2 regions of the Thioalkalivibrio versutus genome follow, and region 2 is predicted to be linked to the other one. Evidence: predicted binding sites of a transcription regulator. Region 2 holds the regulator's gene; the other holds the start of a gene.
The links. Region 2 encodes sigma-54, which starts transcription at its own class of promoters, with help from an activator protein. Its sites were predicted from a motif close to TGGCANGNTNCNTGCTT; they were not measured.

Region 1 (3,647 bases), 100 kb from region 2:
GTGCGGTGGATCTCGATATTGATCTGCAACCCGAAGGCGTACAGAAACGAGCGTTCGGTGCCCTGGGCGCCGGCCTCTTGCAGGGCCGCGCGTACCCGGTCCAGGCGGGGCAGGTCGGCCACCGGGATCGGCGGGGCCACGATTTCATGCGGCACCAGGCGGCCGGCGGCGTCGGCCAGCCAGCGATCCAGCGCCGCCTTGTCGGAGTCGTCCAGCGAGATGCCCAGGCGCGCGAGATGCTCGCGGTAGGCCCGGTCCTTCAGCACCCGGGCGTCCAGTTCCAGCTGGAAGTCGCCGACGTCGGTATCGCGCACGCGGGCGACGAACGCACTGTCCGGTTCGATCTGCCCTCCGAATTCGGCCTTTACTGCTTCGGCCATAATCTCCAGCGAGACCCCGGCCATCTCGATCTCTACCCCGATGCGGCGCGGTTCGCCCTCGGGGGTGTCGGGCCACGGGAGGTCGTGGAAGGGCTCGCTCATGCGTGTCTCGAAGCCGTGCAAGGAGAGCTCCATGATAACGGCTCGGTGTACCTCGTGCGGCCCGGGCAGTAGGATAGGCGCCGACCTACAGGAGCCCGCCGAGCCCATGGATCGAATCTATCTGCGCGACCTCGAAATCGATGCCGTTGTCGGTGTCTACGACTGGGAACAGCGGATCCAGCGCCGCCTGCGATTCGACATCGAACTGGCGGCGGATACCCGCATCGCCGCCTATTCCGGCGAGATCGGCGATACCGTCGATTACGAGGCGGTGGCCAACGCGGTGCGGGCCATCGTCACGCGCGAGCCGCACGCGCTGCTGGAATCCCTGGCCGAAGAGATCGCCGAAACCCTGATGGCCCAGTTCGGCACCCCCTGGGTGCGCATCAAGCTGGGCAAGCCCGGAGCCGTCCCCGGTGTGCGCGAGGTCGGCATCGAGATCGAACGCGGCACCCTCGCGACGTCCGACTAGCCCCTCTTCTCCTACGGGCCCTTCCGGCCCGCTTTCCTGCCTTTTGATCCGTGTCTGGCCCGTGCGGGGACCGGACCGTGTTCACACTTTTCGTTGATCGCACGCTTTTGGTGCGTGTGCACTTTTAGTGCGCACCATCCAGAGGCAAAACCTCGTGGTTCGGCCGCAACACGTGTTGTGAAAAGCCGATTTTGCTCCCTTTTGGTACTTGGCACAGCCCGTGCAAGGACCGGGTGTCGACTACGCGACACTCGATTGACCAATCTGGGAGATGACCAATATGAAGAAGTTCACCCGTTCCGCGCTGGCCGCTGCTGTCCTCACCGTAGGCTCCACCGGTGGCGTCGCGTTTACCTCCACTGCGAGCGCTGAGCTGTCCATGAATATCGGCGCCGTTTCCAACTACTACTTCCGTGGTGTCACTCAGACCGATGATGCTGCTGCCATCCAGGGTGGTGTGGATTTCGAGCATGAGTCCGGCTTCTACGCTGGTACTTGGGCGTCTACGGTTGATTTCGGAGAAGGAGAGGCAAAGTACGAGCTCGATCTGTACGCCGGTTTCGCAGGCGAACTTGGTAATGGGATGGGCTATGACGTCGGGTATATCTATTACGCCTATCCTGATAGCCCCGATGATATCGACTTCGGCGAGATCTACGGTGAACTCTCGTTCGCAGGATTCTACGGTGGTCTTGCGGCGACGGTGCACAGCGACCAGTCCAGTGGAGAGGCGTTCGATTCGGGAGACATCTATTACTACTTGGGTTACGACGTCGCGCTCCCGAATGACTTTGGTCTCGACCTGACTGCCGGTTATTACACGTTTGATGCCGATGGATCTGCGGGCCAGGAAGACCTGGATTACCTGCATTACGGAGCGACTATGTACCGCGATGTGGGCGACTTTGGTGAGGTCTCGTTCACTCTAGAGTATGCCGACATCAAGGATGACGATCGCTCCGAGCTCGCAGGGTCTGGCGATGACCTGAAGGTTTGGGTGGGCTGGTCCAAGACGTTCTGAAGCCGGCTATTACCTCTTAATGCAAAGGCGGGTCCGTGGATCAGCGGACCCGCCCACAGGAGTCTGACATGAAGATGATTACCGCCGTGATCAAGCCGTTCAAGCTTGATGATGTTCGCGAGGCGATCTCGGAGATCGGCGTGCAGGGCATGACCATGACCGAAGTGAAGGGTTTTGGTCGCCAGCGCGGTCATACCGAGTTGTATCGCGGTGCCGAGTATGTAGTCGATTTTCTGCCCAAGGTGAAGCTTGAAGTGGCTGTTGACGAAAACCTGGTGGATCAGGTGGTCGAGGCCATTTCAAAGTCCGCCAGCACGGGCAAGATTGGCGACGGCAAGATCTTTATTACGCCGGTGGAGCAGGTCGTGCGCATTCGCACGGGCGAAACCGGACCGGAAGCGCTTTAAACCTTTGCCTTCCAGCGAATGAGGAATTTCAATCATGGAAATTGAACAGCAAGTTGTCGAACTCGCCTATGCGATGGACACCTTTTACTTTCTGGTGGCCGGTGCACTGGTGATGTGGATGGCCGCGGGCTTTACCATGCTCGAGGCCGGTATGGTGCGCACCAAGAGTGTGGCCGAAATTGCAACCAAGAACATCGCCCTGTATTCGATCGCCAGCATCATGTACATGCTGATCGGCTACAACATCATGTACAGCGATGGTCTCAGCTCTATTATCCCGGGGCTGGGCTTCCTGATCAGCGGCGACAACGCAGTCGCGGACGTGCTGGGTAGCGGTGGCGACATCTACTACTCCGATCGTGCCGACTTTTTCTTCCAGGTCGTGTTCGTGGCCACCGCGATGTCCATCGTCTCGGGTGCCGTGGCCGAACGCATGAAGCTGTGGGCCTTCCTGGCCTTTGCGGTCGTGCTGACCGGCTTCATCTACCCGATCCAGGGCTTCTGGAGCTGGGGTGGCGGTATCCTCGACCAGATCGGCTACCTGGACTACGCGGGTTCCGGCATCGTCCACTTCACGGGTGCCGCTGCGGCGCTGGCCGGTGTGTTGCTCCTCGGGGCGCGCAAGGGCAAGTACGGCGCGGATGGCAGGATCAACGCCATTCCGGGTTCCAACATGCCGCTGGCCACGCTGGGTGTGCTGATCCTGTGGCTGGGTTGGTTCGGCTTTAATGGCGGGTCGGAGCTGAAGGTGTCGGACATCGAGTCCGCCAATGCCGTGGCCGCCGTGTTCGCCAACACCAACCTGGCCGCGGCCGGGGGTGTGGTGGCCGCGCTGATCACCACCCGTCTGATCTTCGGCAAGGCCGACCTGACTATGGCCCTGAACGGAGCGGTTGCAGGCCTGGTGTCCATCACCGCCGAGCCGCTGATGCCCAGCCCGGTCCTGGCGATGATCATCGGTGCCGTGGGTGGTGTGATCGTGGTGTTCTCGATCGTCGCCCTCGACAAGCTGAAGATCGACGACCCGGTTGGTGCGATCTCCGCGCACGGTACCGCCGGTATCTGGGGTGTGATGGCGGTCCTGCTGTCCAACCCGGATGCGACCTTCTTCGGCCAGATCGTGGGCCTGCTCGCCATCTTCGTGTTCGTCTTCGTGGCCAGCCTGATCGTCTGGGCGATCCTCAAGGCGGTGATGGGTATCCGCCTGAGCGAAGAGGACGAGGCCATGGGCGCCGATATCGCCGAGTGCGGTCTCGAGGCCTACC
Region 2 (3,647 bases):
GCGAATTCGGGCGCATCGTCGGCGATCAGGCGATGCCCGCGCGAGATCAGTTCCAGTGCGACCTCGCTCTTGCCGACGCTGGAGGCGCCGCTGATCAGCACCCCGATCCCGAGGATCTCCATGAACACGCCGTGGCGTACCTCGAAATGGGCCAGGCGCTGCTGCAGGAAATAGCGCAGCAGCGAGATAATCTCGTGGCTGCTGGTGCTGGAGCACAGGATCAGCGGCAGCGCCTCCTGCGGGGCGTCGGGCATCTCCGAGAACGGACAGGTGTCCTCGGCGAAGATCACCGCGGTGGTCCCGGTGCGGGCCATCTCCAGGATCAGGTCGTTGCACTGGGTGGCGCTGAGGCTGGAGATGTAGCGGGCCTCGAAGTCGCCGATGATCTGGATGCGGTTGGGCCGGATCAGGTTGAGATGGCCGGCCAGCGGCAGGTCGTCCCCGTCGTCGCCGACCAGCTTGCGGTCGGGTGCTGCATGTTCGCCGTGTACGAAGCGAAGATCCAGGCGGTTTCCCATGGCCTGGATCAGGCTCTCCACGTTGATGTCGCGGGCGATCCCGCCTTCTCCCAGCGCCTCGTTCATGGCAGACGCTGCGCGTCGGAATCGCGGCTGGAGGCGGGTTCCACGGGCTTAGTCCTCGCTGAAGCGGCGCACGAGTTCCTGTTCCAGGGCCGCCGCGTCCCCGGCCCGGCGCAGCGCCCCGATGGTGTCTGGCTGCGACAGGCCGCGGGCGAGCTGGGCCAGCAGGTCGAGGTGGTCGCCGGTGGCGGCCTCCGGGACCAGCAGTGCGATCAGGATATCGACCGGCTCGTGATCCATGGCGTCGAAGTCGACGCCCTTTTCCAGGCGCAGCACGGCCACGCGCGGCGCCTCGAGATCGGCCAGGCGGCCGTGGGGAATCGCAACCCCATGGCCGAGACCGGTGGATCCGAGTTTTTCGCGCGCGGACAGGGCCTCGAAGATCGCGTTGCTCCCCGGTCCCGTGCCGTCACCTCCGCCGGCGAGGAGGTCCGCCAGGGCCTCCAGTGCCCGTTTCTGGCTGGAGCACTCGGGTTGCAGGCCAATGCGCTCGGAGGTGATCAACTCGGCAATCGTCATGGATCAGGAGGCCTGCTCGCGGTTGCGCTGGGCACCTTCGGCGCGGTGGTGGTCCTTGACCTTTTCCTTGTGCTTGATCAGCTGACGGTCGACTTTGTCGATCAGCGCGTCGATCGCGGCATACATGTCCTCGTGAGAGGCCTCGGCGTGGATGTGATTGCCGCTGACCTGGAGATTGGCTTCGGCCTGGTTGTGCTGATTCCGGGTCTTCTCGTGGGTCAGCACGACGTGGACGTCGATGACCTTGTCGAAGTGGCGCTCCAGCTTCGCGAACTTCTCGTTGACGTAGTCGCGCAGGGCGTCGGTGATGTCCACGTGGTGGCCGGTCAGGTTGATCTGCATGGTCAGGACTCCTTGGTTACTTGCTGCCGGTGGGCATCGAGGCCATCTGCCGGCGTTCGCTGGATGAAGGGATGTGCATCGCCTCGCGGTACTTGGCCACGGTGCGGCGCGCTACGTTGATGCCCCGGTCCGACAGGACCTGGGCGAGCCGGGCATCGCTGAGCGGCTTGTTCGGGGGTTCGTCGCCAATCAATTCGCGAATCATGGCACGGATGGCGGTGGCGGAACACTCGCCGCCATCGTTCGTGCCGACATGGCTGGAGAAGAAATACTTGAACTCGAAGACCCCGCGCGGGGTGTGCATGTATTTCTGCGTGGTAACCCGCGAGATGGTCGATTCGTGCATCTCCAGGGTCTCGGCAATGTCGCGCAGGATCAATGGCTGCATCGCGACGTCGCCATGCTCGAGAAAGCCCTGCTGGCGGTGGACGATCGCCTCGGCGACCCGCAGCAGGGTGTCGTTGCGGCTGTGCAGGCTCTTCAGGAACCAGCGTGCCTCCTGCAGCTGATCGCGCATAAAGGCGCTGTCGCGGGCATCCGAGACCTGGCGCACCATGCCGGCGTAGAGGTCGTTGATGCGGATACGCGGTGCGATCTCCGGATTCAGCTCCACGCGCCAGCCCTCGGCGCTATGGCGCACGTAGACATCCGGGACCACGTATTCCGAGGTGGCGGAGCTGATCTGTGCGCCGGGGCGCGGGTTCAGGGTGCGGATCAGGTCCAGTGCGCGGGCCAGTTCGTCCGGGTCGCGTACGCCGGACTGGCGCTGCAGGGCCTTGTAGTCGCGCTTGCCCAGGCTGTCCATGCCGTGTTCCAGGATCGCCCGTGCGGCCTCGCGGGCCGGGGCATCCGGGGCCAGTTCGCGTAGCTGGATCTCCAGGCACTCCCGCAGGTTGCGCGCGCCGACCCCCAGCGGGTCGCACTGCTGAATCCAGTGGAGCACTGCCTCGACTTCGTCGACGCCGACGGTTTCATCCTCGCCTCGGCTGATGGTCTCGGCCAGGGTTTCCAGGTCACCCTCGAGATAGCCGTCGGGGCTGATGGCGTCGATCAGGGCCGCCCCGATGCGCTGGTCGCGCGGTGTCAGATGGCTCAGATGCAGCTGCCACAGCAGGTGATCCTGCAGGCCCTCACCGTCGTCGTCGCTGGTGTTTTCCAGCGGGTCGCGGTCATCCACGCCCTTGTTGGGCGTCGGGGCCGGCTCGTAGATGTCGTCCCAGCGGCTGTCGGTCGTCAGTTCCTCGGGGATCACGTCGTCGCTGGTAGTGGTGGCCTCCATGCGATCGCCTTCCACCAGCTCGCCGTCCTGGTTCAGGCGCTCGGTGTCGGCCTCGGCATCTTCGTCCTCGACCTGTTCGAGCATGGGGTTGCTCTCCAGCGCCTGCTGGATCTCCACCTGGAGCTCGAGCGTGGACAGCTGCAACAGGCGGATCGCCTGCTGCAGTTGCGGGGTCATGGTCAGCGTCTGACCCAGCTGCAGATTCAGGCCGGGTTTCAGCATCGGGTATGCGGGGCGAGGGTGGGCATTGATGGAATCTTAAAGCCTGCCTTGTGGTTTGTGCACCGACCGGGCCGCATATGGGGCGCTTTCACAGGCGGAAGTTCTCGCCGAGATAGACCCGGCGCACCTGGGGATCGGCCAGCAGCTCGTCCGGTGTCCCGGCGGCCAGCAGGCGGCCTTCGCTTAGAATATAGGCCCTGTGGCAGATGCCGAGGGTCTCGCGCACGTTGTGATCGGAGATCAGTACGCCGATGCCGCGCTGGGCGAGATGCCGAATCACGTCCTGGATGTCGCCGACCGAGATCGGATCCACCCCCGCGAAGGGCTCGTCCAGACAGATGAAGCGCGGATCCCCGGCGAGGGCGCGGGCGATCTCGGCCCGGCGACGCTCCCCACCGGACAGCGCGATGCCCGGGCTGTGGCGCACGGTCTCGAGCTGGAACTCCTCGATCAGCGCATCGCCAATGCGCCGGCGCTCGTGGCGATCGAGTCCGGGGCGCAGCTCGAGCACGGCCTGGAGGTTGTCCCACACGCTCAGGCGGCGAAAGATCGAGGCCTCCTGCGGCAGGTAGCCGAGGCCGGCGCGCGCGCGCACGTGGATGGGGGCGCGGGTGATGTCGCGCTCGCCCAGGGTGATGCGCCCGGCATTGGGGCGGATCAGCCCGACCAGGCTGTAGAAGCAGGTGGTCTTGCCGGCCCCGTTC

Region 1: the regulator sigma-54 is predicted to act here: its motif matches at 1,164-1,180, upstream of TVD_RS01360 (TorF family putative porin).

What each region holds. Positions count from the first base shown of each region.
Region 1 covers NZ_CP011367.1:294,359-298,005, forward strand. Annotated here, with positions in the region: gene TVD_RS01350 (amidoligase family protein) at 1-515, opposite strand, end outside; gene folB (dihydroneopterin aldolase) at 589-954, shown strand; gene TVD_RS01360 (TorF family putative porin) at 1,235-1,975, shown strand; gene TVD_RS01365 (P-II family nitrogen regulator) at 2,044-2,382, shown strand; gene TVD_RS01370 (ammonium transporter) at 2,417-3,647, shown strand, end outside.
Region 2 covers NZ_CP011367.1:398,041-401,687, forward strand. Annotated here, with positions in the region: gene hprK (HPr(Ser) kinase/phosphatase) at 1-584, opposite strand, end outside; gene TVD_RS01870 (PTS sugar transporter subunit IIA) at 633-1,100, opposite strand; gene hpf (ribosome hibernation-promoting factor, HPF/YfiA family) at 1,104-1,442, opposite strand; gene TVD_RS01880 (RNA polymerase factor sigma-54) at 1,459-2,943, opposite strand; gene lptB (LPS export ABC transporter ATP-binding protein) at 3,032-3,647, opposite strand, start outside.